DNA from 3 places in the Sporosarcina sp. SG10008 genome. Region 1 is predicted to be linked to each of the others. Evidence: riboswitches for the same ligand, from Rfam matches in the RefSeq annotation. Region 1 holds a riboswitch; each other region holds the start of a gene.
The links. Region 1 has a riboswitch for lysine ahead of dapA (4-hydroxy-tetrahydrodipicolinate synthase). Riboswitches for the same ligand answer to the same signal wherever they lie in the genome.
Positions count from the first base shown of each region.

Region 2: it holds a riboswitch for lysine, as region 1 does, so the genes downstream of both, ACGLYD_RS05150 (aspartate kinase) here and dapA (4-hydroxy-tetrahydrodipicolinate synthase) in region 1, are expected to answer to the same signal.
Region 3: it holds a riboswitch for lysine, as region 1 does, so the genes downstream of both, ACGLYD_RS01990 (Na+/H+ antiporter NhaC family protein) here and dapA (4-hydroxy-tetrahydrodipicolinate synthase) in region 1, are expected to answer to the same signal.

Region 1 covers NZ_CP172607.1:62,188-65,361, reverse strand. The annotation lists gene ACGLYD_RS00275 (M48 family metallopeptidase) at 229-882, opposite strand; lysine riboswitch at 1,669-1,846, shown strand; gene dapA (4-hydroxy-tetrahydrodipicolinate synthase) at 1,969-2,853, shown strand; gene ACGLYD_RS00265 (DUF4256 domain-containing protein) at 2,958-3,174, opposite strand, start outside.
Region 2 covers NZ_CP172607.1:1,051,567-1,054,740, reverse strand. The annotation lists gene ACGLYD_RS05150 (aspartate kinase) at 171-1,388, opposite strand; lysine riboswitch at 1,479-1,658, opposite strand; gene uvrC (excinuclease ABC subunit UvrC) at 1,707-3,174, opposite strand, start outside.
Region 3 covers NZ_CP172607.1:390,940-394,113, forward strand. The annotation lists gene ACGLYD_RS01980 (bifunctional UDP-sugar hydrolase/5'-nucleotidase) at 1-69, shown strand, start outside; gene yunB (sporulation protein YunB) at 111-872, shown strand; lysine riboswitch at 928-1,109, shown strand; gene ACGLYD_RS01990 (Na+/H+ antiporter NhaC family protein) at 1,253-2,824, shown strand.

The DNA of each region.
Region 1 (3,174 bases):
TACAAGGTAAATAATACCATAAACTAATTTAAATTCGCAGAAAACAATGCGAATTTTATAAATTGATTAAAATCCCCTGGATCTGTTCACCTCTTCCAATTTAACCAAATTGAAGTAAGTTGTGACCTCAACCATCGGGGAACTACAAGTAAAACATCACCAAGAACAATAGAGAATACGTTTTCGAACACAAAAAAACGATCACATTTCGAAATGTGATCGTTTTTATTAAAGTGACATTGAATACCCATGCCTCGCCAAATACTCTTCCTTCTCTTTATAATCCGGCATAATACTTCCGACACGTCTCCAAAATGAGCGATCATGATTCATATGAAGTATATGACAAAGTTCATGGATTATCACATAATCGATGACTTCAACCGGGGCCATAGCTAGACGATAATTAAAAGTTAGCTTTTTATCCGAACTACAACTACCCCACTTGGCTTTAGACTCTACTATTTCGATGATTTTAGGCTTTACTTTTAGTTGTTTTTGATATATTTTTATCCGTTCTTCTATAATCGTCCTACAGCTGGCGATATAGAACTTCTTGAGATTTCTTTTAAGTACCTCTTCATTTAACTCACTACTATCTATTAACTCATGAAGAAAACGGTCTTTCCCAAGGTATAAAAACTTCCCTTGAGCGTGATACTCTCTTGCCTTAGGGGCTTCTCGAGCTACTTCAATTTCATGTATTTTCTCTAGTATCCTTTTCCCTTTGCTCTCAATGGCACTGACAATCATTTCTTTACTTGTGTCATTTGGAGCTTTAACAGTTATGAAACCAAACGAATCTATCTGAATCGCTAGCTTCTTCCTATTTCCATACTGAACATTAAATTCTATAATTTCATTTTCAATTTCAACTTTCATAACTAACATCACCTTTATACATTTATTCCTAACTCTTGTTTATTAACTAATCCGCTGTTTTCTTTCTATTCTTAGCCACAATCCATCGATTCGCTTCCTGATACATTCATCTTAGTGTGTATTAACCATTCTGGCAACAAACGCTCCGTAGAGTAATTCAGGCGATACGTGTACAACTACTTTTTGGGACGAAAGAACAGCGGTTCTTCTTATCTGGATATAATCCGCCAAAGATACAATTTTGGCGGCTGAAACTTTCTTTATGATTTTCTCTTTTTTAATAGTAAAGAAGTGTCACTTTCTATTAGGCATCACATGATTAGATGCATAGTCTTTCTTAAAAGTAAGCAAGAAGCACATTATACAACGTTCAAGAGTGCCCGAAATTGTATCTTCGGGCACTTACACTCTCTATAGAAAGTCATCTATTCATTTCTTCCAAAACAGCTGCATTTTCCACTTGAACAATGCAGGAACGCGACAGGCTACTATCCACAACAGGATTACTAAAAAATGTATGGCTAGTACCCCTCAGTAAATCTGTCATGAATAGTTAGCCGGAAGCGGGCCGGAAATAGTCCAGTGAAAATGAAGGTCATCAAGCCCTTCTCACTAGTATTTTATTCAAATAAATGGGTCATCAACAGACGAAATAACATTTAAAAGAATATCAAGTCCCCATTAAATTCAGAACCTTTCTAGAACTCGGCACCTTTCCCTTGCAATTGCGTTAGAATAGAGGTAAGGTTTGTCTAATTAGAAATTCACTTATTTCAAAAATTTTGAAGTAAGGATAGAGGCGCAAAGACCATCAGTACACACGTGGAGGATGATGAGATCCTGTGACATTTGTGGAAAGGGGAATTTGCCGAAGTGGAGAGAATCTCATTTTCTTGAAGCTGGTTCTGTGTTGAATAAACACAGAATTGTCATATAGGAAACTATATGGAGGGCTATCTTATGCAAAGAAATAATTTATTATTTCTACTGCAACAACGAGCCCTTGTTGTTGCTTTTTTGCGTTCATTCACTAACTGCCCTTCTTCCTCTATTTTTTTAAAATAAATTATAGGATGTGGAGAAATAATGAATTTCGGACAAGTATTAACTGCTATGGTGACTCCTTTTGATGAAAATGGTGAAATTGATTTTCAAGCTACAAAAAACTTAATTAATTATTTAATTGCTAATGGAACAGATGGCTTAGTGGTATCTGGTACAACAGGAGAGTCTCCGACGTTAACAGAAGAAGAAAAGGTCAAATTATTCAAGTTTACAGTGGACGTTGTGAATGGCAGAGTTCCGGTGATTGCTGGTACAGGCTCGAACAACACAAAAGGATCAATTGAACTAACAATACTTGCAGAAGATGTAGGTGTCGATGGTATTATGCTCGTTGCGCCATACTATAACAACCCATCTCAAGAAGGATTATATCAACACTTTAAGACAATTTCGGAGGTCACATCTTTACCGATTATACTTTATAATGTTCCCGGACGCAGTGTTGTCAACATATCTGCTGAAACAGTCATTCGCCTTTCAAAAATACCTAATATCGTTTCTATTAAAGAGGCAAGCGGTGATTTAGATGCGATGGTCGAAATTATTACTCATACACCTGAAGATTTTTCATTGTATAGCGGTGATGATGGTTTAACAATTCCAGTGTTATCAATTGGTGGAACAGGTGTTATTTCTGTAGCATCCCATGTTATAGGAAATGAAATGCAAACGATGGTTGAACATTTCAAAAGCGGCAATATTCAAGAGGCAGCTAAGGATCATCGTAGACTACTACCTATAATGAAAGCACTTTTTGCTGCTCCAAATCCATCACCTGTAAAAGCAGCTTTGAATTTAAAAGGAATCCCTGTCGGTGGTGTCCGCTTACCTATGATTCCTTTAAGCGATGAACAACTAAGTTCACTACAACGAGCACTAAATATCCATGAAAAAGTAACTTTTTAAAAACCATTGTGAAGGGTACCAGGTTCCAAAACAATTCACAAATCAATAAGAACCTGGCACCCATCACTCTATCTCATCGTCTATAAGCTTAGTGGGTGCAAAATTTAGACCCTCAGCGAGCCACGGAACCCCCTGGCAGCATAGTAGGATTCTGCTCCATTGTGATACACAAAGACAGTGTCGTAGCGCCAATCACAAAAGATAGCCCCTCCGAGTTTTCTAATATTGGCAGGTGTTTGCACCCAGCTCGATGTTTTCATATCGAACTTTCCAAGTTCCTGTAACTCCCGGTATTGTTCTTCCGTTAAAAGCTCAATGCCC
Region 2 (3,174 bases), 990 kb from region 1:
AGCATTTCCTTTTTGATTTTAAGGAAGTGTCACTTTCTATATGGAATTGCACTGTAACTTGTATAGTCTTAACTAAAATTTACAAGGAAGGCTTTATTAAAAGTGATAGAGCGCCCTTTGTCTTCAGGCACTTGCAATAAAATGGTTAACAATAGACATAACAAATTATTTCAGTCGTTGTCTAACCCGAATTGTTTATGAAGCGCCGCTACCGCTATTTCCATATCCGATTCTGGAATAACTACGGATACCTTGATTTCAGACGTACTAACCATTTTCACAGGAACTGATGCACTACGGAGTATCTCAAACATTTGTGCAGCGACTCCTGGGTTGGATACCATTCCACTTCCAACGATTGAAACTTTCGCAAGACCCACTTCAAAGTCGGCTCTGTTGTAACCAAGAGCTTCTTTTTCCGTCTCTAAAACATTAATAGCTTCTGCAAAATCCTCTTTCTTAATGGAAAATGACACAGACGGCTGTACGCCTTCCATAATTGTCTGGACGATAATATCGACGTTAACATGGTGATCCGCAAGTGCAGTGAATATATTCGCAAGCGAGCCATTGTATGGAACGTCATACATAACTGTAATCCGAATGATATCTCTTTCAAAGGCGATGCCCCGAACAATTAAATTGTTTTCCAAATCAATTTCCTCCTTGATAATCGTTCCTTCACCTTCCATATGTGCAGGTCTGACCCGAAGCGGCATTTGATGGTTCTTGGCAAACTCAACCGCTCTTGGGTGAAGTACTCCTGCACCTAAATTCGCGATTTCAAGCATTTCATCATATGATATTTCCTCAAGCTTCTTCGCTTGTCCAATTAATCTTGGATCTGTCGTAAATACCCCTTCAACGTCTGTGTAAATATCACAGATAGCTGCATCTATTGCAATCGCAATCGCCACAGCACTTGTATCAGATCCCCCGCGACCAAGTGTTGTCAACTCACCTGAGCTGTCAGCACCTTGAAAGCCGGTAATCACTGCAACAGCACCCGATTCAAGCGTCGATACAACCTTATCTGCATTGACTTGCTCGATTCGCGCATTGCCGTGAACTGACTCTGTCGTTACACCCGCTTGCCACCCTGTATATGAGCGAGCCTCCAAACCTTGTGCCGCAATTGCCATCGCTAAAAGGGATGCTGTTACTTGCTCACCTGTCGCAAGTAGCATATCAAGTTCGCGGCGGCCCGCTTTCGGATTAACTTCCACGGCGAGCTTTAGAAGATCATCCGTTGTTTTCCCCATTGCAGAGACGATAACCGCAACTTGATTCCCCCGACTTACTTCACCTTGTACAAGCTTTGCAGCGCGTGCAATCCTCTCGGGGTTCGCAACTGATGTGCCACCAAATTTCATTACAATTCGTTCCATGATTTTCCCTCCAATTTCCGCCTGAACGCAAAAACGGCCCTCATAAGTATGAGAGCCGGTCCGATTGGAGCGCTCGCCGAAGAGCCGCCCCGTTCAGATAGCTCTCCAGGTATTTTTATACCTGACAGACTTCCATTTATTCAATGGAAATCCAGCAGGACAATCGTGACAGCCGATTGGTCCGCTTCGGCGAATACTCCTTTCAATCCCGTTCATCAGGCTGCCGCCTTCCGGAGATTTACTATTGGTATCCGCACCTCTATCTTCACTACATATGCAATTTTTAGTGAAAAAACTCAGTGCGTTCACTCTATCACATTACTTCTCTTCTCGCAATGCCTCTTCACGGAAATACGTTTCCACTGATTCTGCAACCACCTTCGGCAAGCCCGCTTGTTGCAGCTCTTCAACGGATGCTTCACGAATCTTTTTCATAGACTCAAAGTGTTTGAGTAATAATGTTTTTCGTTTCGGTCCGACGCCTGGTAATCCATCGAGCGCTGATGTCAATGAATTCGTTTCGCGCCGTTGCCTGTGGAACGTAATTGCAAACCTGTGCACTTCGTCTTGAATTCGCTGTAACAAGTAAAATGCTTCACTCGTTCTCTTTAGCGGGATCATTTCAATCGGATTGCCATAGAGAAGTTGCGCCGTCTGGTGTTTATCGTCCTTCGCAAGTCCAGCAATTGGAATCGACAAGTTCAACTCATCTTCAATGATTTCCCTGGCCGCTTCCATATGACCTTTACCACCATCTATAACGATTAGGTCAGGTAATGGCAAATCATCCTTTAGCACACGGATATAACGCCGCCTTACAACCTCACGCATCGCCGCGTAGTCATCGTGTGCAGCTGCAGTCTTCGTCTTATACTTTCGGTAGTCTTTACGATTCGGTTTCCCATCAAGGAATGACACCATTGCAGAGACGGCATCTGAACCGTACATATGTGAATTATCAAATGCCTCAATACGGTACGGTATGGTGATATTCATCGCCTTGCCAAGTTCTTCACATGCGCCAATTGTACGAAGTTCTTGTCGTTCAATAAGTTGGAACTTTTCTTTCAATGATATCTCGGCATTCTTGATGGCTAGATGGACGAGATCTTTCTTTTTACCGCGCTGTGGAATGAAGACATTGACATCTAGAAGTTGACGGACGATTTCACTATCCATTCCCTGAGGCAACAAGATTTCTTTCGGGATTAAATGTTGGGACTTACCGTAAAACTGTCCGATGAACGTTAGCAGTTCTTCTTCCGGTTCTTGATAAACCGGGAATAGCGATACATCCCGTTCAATTAGCTTTCCCTGACGGACGAAAAAGACTTGAACACACATCCATCCATTGTCCACAGCAAATCCGAAGACATCACGATCAGTGAAATCACTCATCGTCATCGCCTGTTTTTCCATAATCGCTTCAATATTAACAATCTGATCGCGGTATTCTTTCGCGCGCTCAAACTCCAAATTCTCCGCAGCTGCAGCCATTTTTTCCGTCAATTCTTTTTTCACACTTTTATAGCCGCCATTCAAAAAGCGGGTAATATCATCAACCATTTCCTTGTACGTTTCCAATTCCACTTCATTGACACAAGGGGCGAGGCACTGGCCAAGATGGTAATACAAACAGACCCGATCAGGCATCGTATGACATTTTCGATAAGGATAGAGCCGGTCAAGCAACTTTTTCGTTTCACCGGCGGCAAAAGCATGAGGATACGGACCGAAGTATTTCCCTTTGTCTTTTTTCACTTGTCTCGTAATGATTAGTTTCGGA
Region 3 (3,174 bases), 330 kb from region 1:
GAGTACTATATGCCTGAATTAATCAGGGATGTGCTTGGTTGGTACGGAACCACACTAATTAAAGAATGAACGACTACCTTCCTGCATAACGTATAGTAGGAGGAGTCGTCTTGAGATTTCACGGCCAAGTTACTAGAAAATCCAGGAAGAAAAAACGCAAATTGTTACCCCTTCTTATTCCTGCAATTCTTATCGCAATTGCCCTTTTTATTTACATTATTAATGCAAGGCTTGCCCCAATTTATATTCAATATGCAGAGGTACAGACAGAAAAAATCGCGGCCCATGTTATCAATAAAGCCATCAATTCCAGGACTGCCAATGTACTTGATGTCAATGATATCATTGTAAACGTCCCGAACGATTCTAAAGGGATGGTGAAATTCAACACTGAAATCATCAACAGAGTATTAGCGGAGACACATGGTCTTGTCGAGTCCCATCTTCAACAGGCTGAAGCGGGCAATCTAGCTTTATTACCAACAGATGAGATAGAATTTGATTCGCAAGCAATGAAACGTGAAGAGGGAATTGTCTTTTTTGTCCCTCTTGCTCAAGCGGCAAATATTCCACTACTAGGGAACTTAGGGCCTAAAATACCGATTCGTTTTCATGTCATAGGTCAAGTACAAGCGACTATAGATACAAAAATTAGTGAATTTGGTATTAACAATGCCGTTGTTGAAGTGAATATATTATTAACAGTAAATGTCCAAATCATTGTCCCACTTGCAACAAAGCAAAGTGTAGTGACACAGAAGATTCCGGTAGCTATGGGACTAATTCAATCAACAGTACCTCAAATCTATACGACTGGTGGTGGGGATCCGCCATCGGTCGAAGTTCCAGCCCCTCCCGCGATAGAGGAATGAAAAGGGACTTGAAAATGGTGTGGATAACTGATAGGCTAGTAGAGGATTGAAATATCGATTGGGTAGAGGCTGCATTGCTTATTAGTCACACACGCGAGATTGACACCGATGACCGTGTGTAAAAGGAAGCTTTGCCGAAGTTTGGTAAGATCGTCGGGATCTATCAGGCTGGGGTTATTCCGAATAGGGATAACACTGTCATACATTTTTGAACATGTATGATGAGCTACAAGTCGTGAGTTAGATAAGCAGTATTAGTTATCCAACAAACGAAACGTAGATAAAGCCGGCTCCTGATGCACTCTGCTGAGTGTAATTAGTAGCCGTTTTTTTATTCCCCCTATACAGGGCCTCAACCCGACTAAATGGAGGAATAGTAGATGATAGGAACATGGGTATCCATTTTACCACCACTAATCGCAATTATTATGGTGTTTGCAACTAAACGGGTGCTGTTGTCGCTCGGAGCAGGAATAGTCTCAGGTGCTCTGCTGGCGGCGTCGTTCGGACCTGTTGAATCATTAAAAAATTTATTGGAGTCAGTTAAGGCTACATTTTGGGATGGTGGACTGAATACAGGGAACATTTACATTATCCTTTTCATCCTTCTATTAGGGGTTATCACTGCATTTGTTAGTTTATCCGGTGGAAGCAGGGCATTTGCAGAATGGGCAGTGCGGCACATCAAAACAAAACGTGGTGCAAAACTGCTCACAGTATTTCTCGGTATAGCTATTTTTGTGGATGACTATTTCAATGCATTGGCAGTTGGCCAAATTGCTCGTCCGATTACAGATCAGCATCGAGTTTCAAGAGCAAAACTAGCTTATTTCATCGATTCAACCTCAGCACCGATTTGTGTCATTTCACCAATTTCAAGTTGGGGTGCCTTTTTAATAGGCCAACTTGCACTTATATTTGGTGGTGCTGCAGCGATTAGCTATTCACCACTATCTGCCTTCATTATGATGGCGCCTATGAATTTTTACGTTATTGCAACACTTGCAATGGTGTTTTTCCTTGCGTGGACCAATTTCGATCTATTCGAAATGAAGAGACATGAACAACTTGCTACAGAAACAGGTCAATTATTTGATCCTGCTAAAACAATTCCAGGTCAGTTAAAAGAAGACTTCCCAGTACACGCACATGGCCGCGTTCGGGATTTAGTCGCACCAATCGTCACACTTGTTGCAGTGACATTTGCGGTTATGATTTGGACAGGTTATTTAGCCGGCGGATCAATGAACCTTTTGTCAATTTTTGAAAATACGGATGTCTCTCTTGCATTACTGTCGGGTGGAATTATCGCCACGCTAATAGCGGTAGTATTATATATGCAACAGATGAAAAATAATGAAACGGCAAGCTATTCTCTTATTGGCAGTGCCTTTATAAATGGATTGAAAGCAATGATGCCACCTGTGCTGATTCTTATTTTTGCGTGGTCATTATCATTCCTGATAGGAAAATTGGAAACAGGCTTATATTTATCAGAGCTTGTGTTGAAATCGAATATATCGGTTTCATTCCTGCCGGTCATCATGTTTATCCTTGCTTGTATTATGGCCTTTTCGACAGGTAGCTCATGGGGGTCATTTGGTATTCTTATGCCGATTGCAGGCACCATAATGATTGACGCGGCACCGGAAATGTTACTGCCAGCACTTGCAGCAGTACTTGCGGGAGCAGTTTTCGGCGATCATGCTTCACCGATTTCTGACACAACGATTCTATCTTCTACAGGTGCAGGCTGTAACCATATAGATCACGTTGCGACACAGTTTCCTTATGCATTAATCTGTGCATTGGTGGCCACAATGGGCTATATCATCTTAGGTATCACAGGCTCCATATGGATAGGTCTAGTTGGTGTTATTGTTATTCTTGTAGTATTGTTTTCTGTTTGGACGATGAAAGCTAAAAAAGAGGCAACACAGCTGTCTTTATAATAGTAAATGATTGGAAGCGGTGAACTTTTTACCGCTTCTTTATTATGTTTAAAATAGTTTTCTAACAAAAAAATGTTTTGACAATAGTCAGATAGGTATATATACTAGGCGTTAAGACTAAAGTAATCAGAAAATGGTGAACTTCCATTCAATGATTAGTTAAAAGTATTAGGAAAGGATGATATTGTATAACTGATCTTTCTATTAACTGTTAGACTTATTCGAAGAAATTAAACTTCGAAAGATGAGAACTGAAAACTCTCTATAGACCGAATAGAAAGTTTGTTTTACAATAAGCATGTAAGCGGAAACAAAATGATATCTTTCGGAATGCTAAATCGTTTGTCGTA